One region of the Massilia scottii genome, then DNA from elsewhere that is predicted to be linked to it. Evidence: predicted binding sites of a transcription regulator. Region 1 holds the regulator's gene; each other region holds the start of a gene.
The links. Region 1 encodes FliA, which starts transcription of late flagellar genes. Its sites were predicted from a motif close to CTAAAGTTTNNNNNNNNNNNGCCGNTA; they were not measured.
Positions count from the first base shown of each region.

Region 2: the regulator FliA is predicted to act here: its motif matches at 1,000-1,026, upstream of fliD (flagellar filament capping protein FliD).
Region 3: the regulator FliA is predicted to act here: its motif matches at 910-936, upstream of RBA41_RS24760 (flagellin N-terminal helical domain-containing protein).

Region 1 is NZ_JAVCWM010000007.1:303,892-306,158, reverse strand. It holds gene motD (flagellar motor protein MotD) at 1-164, opposite strand, end outside; gene RBA41_RS12650 (flagellar motor protein) at 168-914, opposite strand; gene RBA41_RS12645 (RNA polymerase sigma factor FliA) at 896-1,627, opposite strand; gene RBA41_RS12640 (MinD/ParA family ATP-binding protein) at 1,643-2,267, opposite strand, start outside.
Region 2 is NZ_JAVCWM010000022.1:25,399-27,665, forward strand. It holds gene fliD (flagellar filament capping protein FliD) at 1-964, opposite strand, end outside; gene RBA41_RS24745 (flagellar protein FlaG) at 1,120-1,491, opposite strand; gene RBA41_RS24750 (flagellin N-terminal helical domain-containing protein) at 1,563-2,267, opposite strand, start outside.
Region 3 is NZ_JAVCWM010000022.1:30,856-33,122, reverse strand. It holds gene RBA41_RS24765 (hypothetical protein) at 1-733, opposite strand, end outside; gene RBA41_RS24760 (flagellin N-terminal helical domain-containing protein) at 1,123-2,267, shown strand, end outside.

The sequences.
Region 1 (2,267 bases):
GCGTCGCCCAGCGACACCGAAAACACCTTGTACTTGCCTTCGTTGACGACCGAAATGGCGTACATCACGACAAAAAAGGCGAACAGCAGGGTGATGAAATCGGCGTACGAAATGAGCCAGCGTTCGTGATTTTCGTGCTCGGCTTCGTACTTTTTGCGCGCCATGGCTCAGGGCCGCGAGAGCAGGCAGGCAACGCGCTCTTCGATCACGCGCGAGTGGTCGCCGCTGGCGATGTCGTGAAAGACGTCGGTGAGGATTTCGTACTGGGTCACCCGTTCGGCGACGATGGTCTTGAGCTTGTTGGCGATCGGGTAGAAGAACATATTGGCCAGCCCGACGCCATACACGGTCGACACGAAGGCCACCGCGATGCCGCTGCCCAGCTTGGCCGGGTCGCTCAGGTTTTCCATCACGTGGATCAGGCCCAGCACCGCGCCCAGGATGCCGATGGTGGGCGAGTATCCGGCCGCCGACTCCCAGATTTTCACCGCTTGCCGCTCGCCGAATTCGTAGGCCGTCACTTCCATCTCCAGCAGGCTGCGCAGCTTGTCGGGGGCGATGCCGTCGACCACCAGGCGCAAGCCCTTCTGCACGAATTTATCCTTGTTGACGGCCATGTACTTTTCCAGCGAGAGCAGGCCGTCGCGCCGCGCATGCAAGCCCCACACGGCGATCTCGCGCGCCAGCCCGGCACGCTGGCTGGGGGGCGGCGAAAACACCCAGCGCAGCATGCGCACGCCGCGCATGAAGGTGGACGCTTCGCTTTGCAGCAGCACGGCGCCGGCGGTGCCGATGACGACGATGGCAAACGCCGCCGGCTGCACCAGGGAGGACAGCTTGCCGCCCTCCAGCGCCTGGCCGATCAGCAGGCCCGACAGCGCCAGGAAGATCCCCGCTACGCTGGCCCGGTCCACGCCTGCTCCTTCAAGGACGCCCGCAGGCGCGCGACCGCCTGGGTGTGCAATTGCGACACGCGCGATTCCGATACCCCCATGACGGCCCCGATCTCTTTCAGGTTCAGTTCTTCTTCGTAGTACAGGCCCATGAGGATTTTTTCGCGCGGCGGCAAGTTGTCGATGGCGTCGATGACGGCATGGCGGAAGTCGCCGTCGAGCAGGCTGCGCAGCGGATCGGCATCGTCCACCGCATAGCGGTCGAGGAAGCTGTCGTTGCCCCCTTCGTTGTCGTGGAAATCTTCGTAGTACACCAGCTGGTGGCCGCCGCCGTCGGTCAGCATGTCCTGGTAGTCGGCCAGGGAGAGCTTGAGACTCTTGGCCACTTCGGATTCGGTGGGCGGGTGGCCGAGCTGTTGCTGCAGGGTGCTCATCGCCGTTTCGATCTTGCGCATGTTCTGGCGCATCGAGCGCGGCAGCCAGTCGCTGCTGCGCAGTTCGTCGAGCATGGCGCCGCGGATGCGCAGCACGGCATAAGTCTCGAACTGGGCGCCGTGGGTTTCCTCATAGCGGGTGATGGCGTCGAGCAGGCCGATCATGCCGGCCTGGATCAGGTCGTCCACTTCGACGCTGGGCGGCAGCTTGGCCTTCATGTGGTGGGCGAGACGCTTCACCAACGGCATGTGCTCCGTCAGTAAATGGTTCTTGTCCGCTTTCCCTTTGACGGTGTACATAGTTATAAGTATGTTTTAAGAACCAAAATGGGAAGTCCCCCCTGTCCTGCCAAGTTGCGGCATGGCTGTCAGGGCAAAGCGCCCCGCCAGCTGGCGAAATGCCACCGAGGCGCCGGCCAGCGGGAACGCATCGACCACGGCCCGGCCCAAGCGCGCGGCCCGGTGCAGGTATTCGTCCGCCGGGACCGAGCCCATCGACGTGAGCTGTACGGCAAGGTAACGACTTGCCGCAGATGACATATTATCGTATACCACCTTGGCTTCGGCTTCGGATGCGCCCGTTACCAGAATTCCGAACGGACGGCGCCCCAACTGTTGCGAAAGTCGCTTGATGAGGGCGTAGGCGGCCGTGATCGAGGCGGCGCTGGTGGAGACCTGGACCACGATTTCGGCGCTGTCCATGACCGGCACCGGAAAGCTGTCGTCGTCGCCGAATTCGCCGTCGACGATGACGATGCCGGTCTGCTTGACCAGCACCTCGAAGGTCTTGGCCAGGCGCCGCGCTTCGTCCGGGCCGCCGCGCGCACGCGCCATGCTGACCACGCCGAAGCCCTGCGGCACCTGGTGGATGATCTGGTTCAGCGCGCACTGCTGGCGCGCCACCTGCAGCAGGCTGGCGCGGTCGGCCACGCCGAGGCGC
Region 2 (2,267 bases), on a different contig from region 1:
CGCTCTTGCCTTCGCTGGCCTTGGGGGCCGTGGTCAGGCCGGCGATCGTGCTGTTGAGTTCGTTATACGACTTGATGAAATTGTTCAGCGCCGTCTTCGCGCCCGTGCTGTCGCTGGTGATGTTGACGGTGCTGGTGCCGATCTTGAGCGCGCTGATGGTCACGCCCTGGATCGCTTCCGAGACATTGTTGCCCGGGCTGCTGATGGCCACGCCGTTGATCGACAGCTTGGTGTTTTGCGCCGCGCTGTTCTGCGTCATGTTCTGGGTGCCGTCGGCGGCATATCCCAGCAGGTTGCCGATGTCGGCGTCGCCCGACACGCCGATGCGCATGCTCGACGTTTCGCCGGTCTGCGACGAGGTCAGCACCAGGCGGTTGGGGCTGGCGCTGCCATCCGAAATGATGCTGGCGGTTACGCCCACGTTGGCCTTGTTGATGGCGTCACGGATGCCTTGCAGCGAGTTGTTGCTCGAATCGATGGTCACGGTGCGCGCCGAGCGCGTGGCATCCTGGGCAAACGCGGCGCCGGTGTAGGCGCCGTTGGTCAGGGTGCCGCCCGTGATGCTGCCGAATTCGAAGGTGAGCGTGGTGGCCGCGCCGCTGCCGATCAGCGCCGTGGTGCTGGCCTGGCCGGCCGCGGTCAGCGTCTGCGCCTGCGACAACTGGGTCACGTTGACGCTGTAGCTGCCCTTGACGGTATCCTTGGCGGCGCTTGCGGTGAGCACGGCCGGATCGGACGAGGAGGCGCCGACAGTCTTGAACTTGGTCGGGTCGGACAAGCCGCTGACGGCGGTCTGGAAGCCGCCCAGGGCGCCGCTGAGGGCACCGTAGGCCGACAACTTGGCCGTGTACGCCTTTTCCTTGTCCTGCATGGCGACGAAAGGCCGGCTCTCCGCCATCATCAGTTTATTGACGATGTCGTTGACGTCGATAGAGCCGCCTGAACTGACGGATGAAATGGCCACGAACGCCTCCTGGTAAAAGCATGAATATACTAAGTTAACGGCATCTTCTATCCATACTTTAGAGGGGTAATCCGGTGCTTGTTCGGTTTATCCCCGATTTATGCCTATTTGCATCAATTCTTGCCGGCATCTAACGATGGGCCGTACGGATGGGTTCAGGCGACCTGCCTGATCAGCAAACCCTGGACTTTTTCCAGCGCCTTGCCGATCTCGAGCGCCTCGGCGGTAGGCATCTGGCGGATCACTTCCTTGGTGGTCTGGTCGATCACCTTGACCACCGTGCGCTTGCTGTCGGCATCGATCGAAAACTCGATATTGCGCGACAGCGCCTGCATCGCCACGTTGATTTCGCCGACCACCTTGGTCACTTCGGCCGGGTCGGGTTCGGCCGCTTCCCTGGCGGCCTCGGTCTTGCCGGCGGCGGCCGGCGGTGCCGTCCGGCTGGCGGCGGTGGCCGCGCCGCTCTCGGGGGCGGCCGGGCGCAGCGGAGCAGCGGCTGCGGTGTTGTCCAAGGGGCGAAGTTCCATGACCGTATTCCTTTAACGAAAATTCCCCGGCGCGCAAAAAGCGGCCGGGGAGTGTAACGAAGCGGGGCCGATCAGCCGCGCAGCAGGGACAGCACGCCGTTCGGCAGCGAGTTGGCCTGGGCCAGCATCGCGGTACCTGCCTGCTGAAGGATCTGGCCGCGCGTCAGTTTGGCTGTTTCCGAAGCGAAGTCGGTATCCTGAATCCGGCTGCGCGAGGCAGACAGGTTTTCCGACGTCGACTGCAGGTTGGTGACGGCCGTTTCGAAGCGCGACTGCAGTGCGCCGAACGAAGCGCGCTGGCTGTTGACGTTGGCCAGGGCCGAGTCCAGCACTTTCAGCGCATCGGACGCGCCCTTGGCGGTCGAGACATCGATACCGGAGACGGTATTGAGCTTGGCGGCGCCGCCGGCGGTAAAGGCGGTCGAACCGCTGCTGCCGATCGAGAAACCCTTGTCCGAGTTCATCGACACATAACCCATCGAGGTCGAAGTAGCGCCGGTGGCGACAGCGGCGGTGGTGCCGGTAACGCCGGCCGAGTCGATCGAGCCGACGGTCACCGAAGCGGCCGCGCTGTTGTTAGCCAGGGTAATGTTGTTACCAGCGGAGTTGGTCAGGACCAGGCCGTTGTTGGCATCATTGAGCTTGGCGGTCACGCCGGTTTTCGACGACACATCGTTAAAGGCGCTGACGGCCGATGCCAGGCCGGAAGCGTTGAGTGCGGCGCCAACGGTGAAGGTGACGTTGGCGGCAGTGCTGTTATCGGACGTGACAGCCAG
Region 3 (2,267 bases), on a different contig from region 1:
CGGACAAGGCCGCGTTGTGCTTGAGCGTCTCCTCGCCCACCTTGGCCCTGGCGCTCGATTCGCTGCGGTATTGTTCCGGCACCTTGGCCGTGCGCACATAGGTGCGGCCTTCCTCGACGGCGGCGACGATCATCTTGTCGCGCTGGTCGATCAGCTCGACGTAGCGCGCCATTTTCGCGCGCGAATCGGCAATTCCCTTGCGCGAGGTGAGCGTCTGCGGCGTCAGCAAGGTGCTCATGTCGATTTTTTCGAATTCCTTGTCCAGCAGTTCGCGCTCGGCCACCTGGCGTTTGAGCAGCGCGCCGGCGCCATTGACGAACGCCACCACCTGGCGTGCTTCTTCACTGGCGGCCTGCGGTACCGCCGGCCCGCTTGGCTCGCCCTTTTCGTTCATGGTCGCCACCAGGCTCTGGCTCGCCGCGCGGATCGCGCCGATGTCGCGCTTCATCGCGCCGATTTTACCCAGCGACATCAATATCAGGACGATCGCGACCACCAGCTTGGCGCATGCCATGCGCAGCGGCGGATGCGTCTTCAGGATGCCTTTGAGCAGCAGCAGGATGATGAATACCGCAACCAGGCTGCCGCCGATGAAACCCCCGGCCATCTCGGCGTCGCCGTTCCCCTTCATGACTGCCCAGACGGGAAGGAGGAAGCCGATCGCCAATGCAATGTTGGCAAGAAGGTTCACGCGCGAAACGGTCTCGTCCGGCGGGTTGTCGCTGTAATCCATGTTGAGTTTTCCGAAAGGGGTAATGTTGTATGGCAATGTCAGGCGGCGATTTTACCTGTTCCGGATAAATACGATGTTGTATGGAAATAGCATTTTTATCCAGGCCACATCACTCAGGAGCGCCCGGACAGCGTTCCACAGCGCAAAAACAGGGCCGCAATTACCTTTATTTGGCCCTCAAGTTCTGGCGGACGCTGCCGTCAAGCGCCCCGACCCGGGCCCGCTTGAGGGGCGAAATAAAAAATATACCTGCCTGATATCACTAAACTTTCCGCCAGGTAACCCGTTACAAAAAAGGACTGCGGTGTGATTGTCCCGGACCGAAGGGGCAGACCAAAGCGAAGGCAAGTTGCCAACATGAATAAGTAGTATCTGCAAGGAGTATTACCATGAGCGTAATCAACACCAACGTCGCATCGCTGAATGCACAACGCAATCTGGGCACCTCGGCCTCCGCACTGTCGACCTCGCTCCAACGCCTCTCTTCCGGCTTGCGTATTAACAGCGCCAAGGACGATGCCGCCGGCCTGGCCATTTCGGAACGCTTCACCTCCCAGATCCGCGGTCTCGATCAAGCCAAGCGCAATGCCAACGACGGCGTTTCGATGTTGCAAACGGCTGAAGGTTCTTTGCAATCGACGGGCAACATTCTGCAGCGTGTACGTGAACTGGCTGTGCAGTCCTCGAATGCGACGAACTCCGCTGGCGACCGCAAGGCGATCCAGGCTGAGGTCGGTCAACTGTTGTCGGAAGCCGACCGTATCTCCCAGACGTCGGAATTCAACGGCCTGAAACTGCTCGACGGCAGCTTCGGTACCGCCACCTTCCAGGTTGGCGCCAACGCCGGCCAGACGATCCAGGCAACCACCGCCAACTTCCGTACCAACAACTACGGTAACAACGAGTTGTCGGAAAAAGCGCCAACCACCCTGGCCACCACCGGCACCGCCTACACCGCCGGCTCGTTCGCCCTGCAAGGCCTGGCCACGTCGAACATCGCCGTGACCGCGACCGATACCGCCCAGTCGCTCGCTTCGACCATCAATGGCGCCACCTCGACCACCGGTGTGACCGCCACTGCCAAGACCGAAGAAGCGGTCAGCCTGACCGCCGCCGGCGTGTACTCGCTGGCTGTCACGTCCGATAACAGCACTGCCGCCAACGTCACCTTCACCGTTGGCGCCGCACTCAACGCTTCCGGCCTGGCATCGGCCGTCAGCGCCTTTAACGATGTGTCGTCCAAAACCGGCGTGACCGCCAAGCTCAATGATGCCAACAACGGCCTGGTCCTGACCAACTCCGCTGGTAACAACATTACCCTGGCTAACAACAGCGCGGCCGCTTCGGTGACCGTCGGCTCGATCGACTCGGCCGGCGTTACCGGCACCACCGCCGCTGTCGCCACCGGCGCTACTTCGACCTCGATGGGTTATGTGTCGATGAACTCAGACAAGGGTTTCTCGATCGGCAGCAGCGGTTCGACCGCCTTTACCGCCGGCGGCGCCGCCAAGCTCAATACCGTCTCCGGTATCGA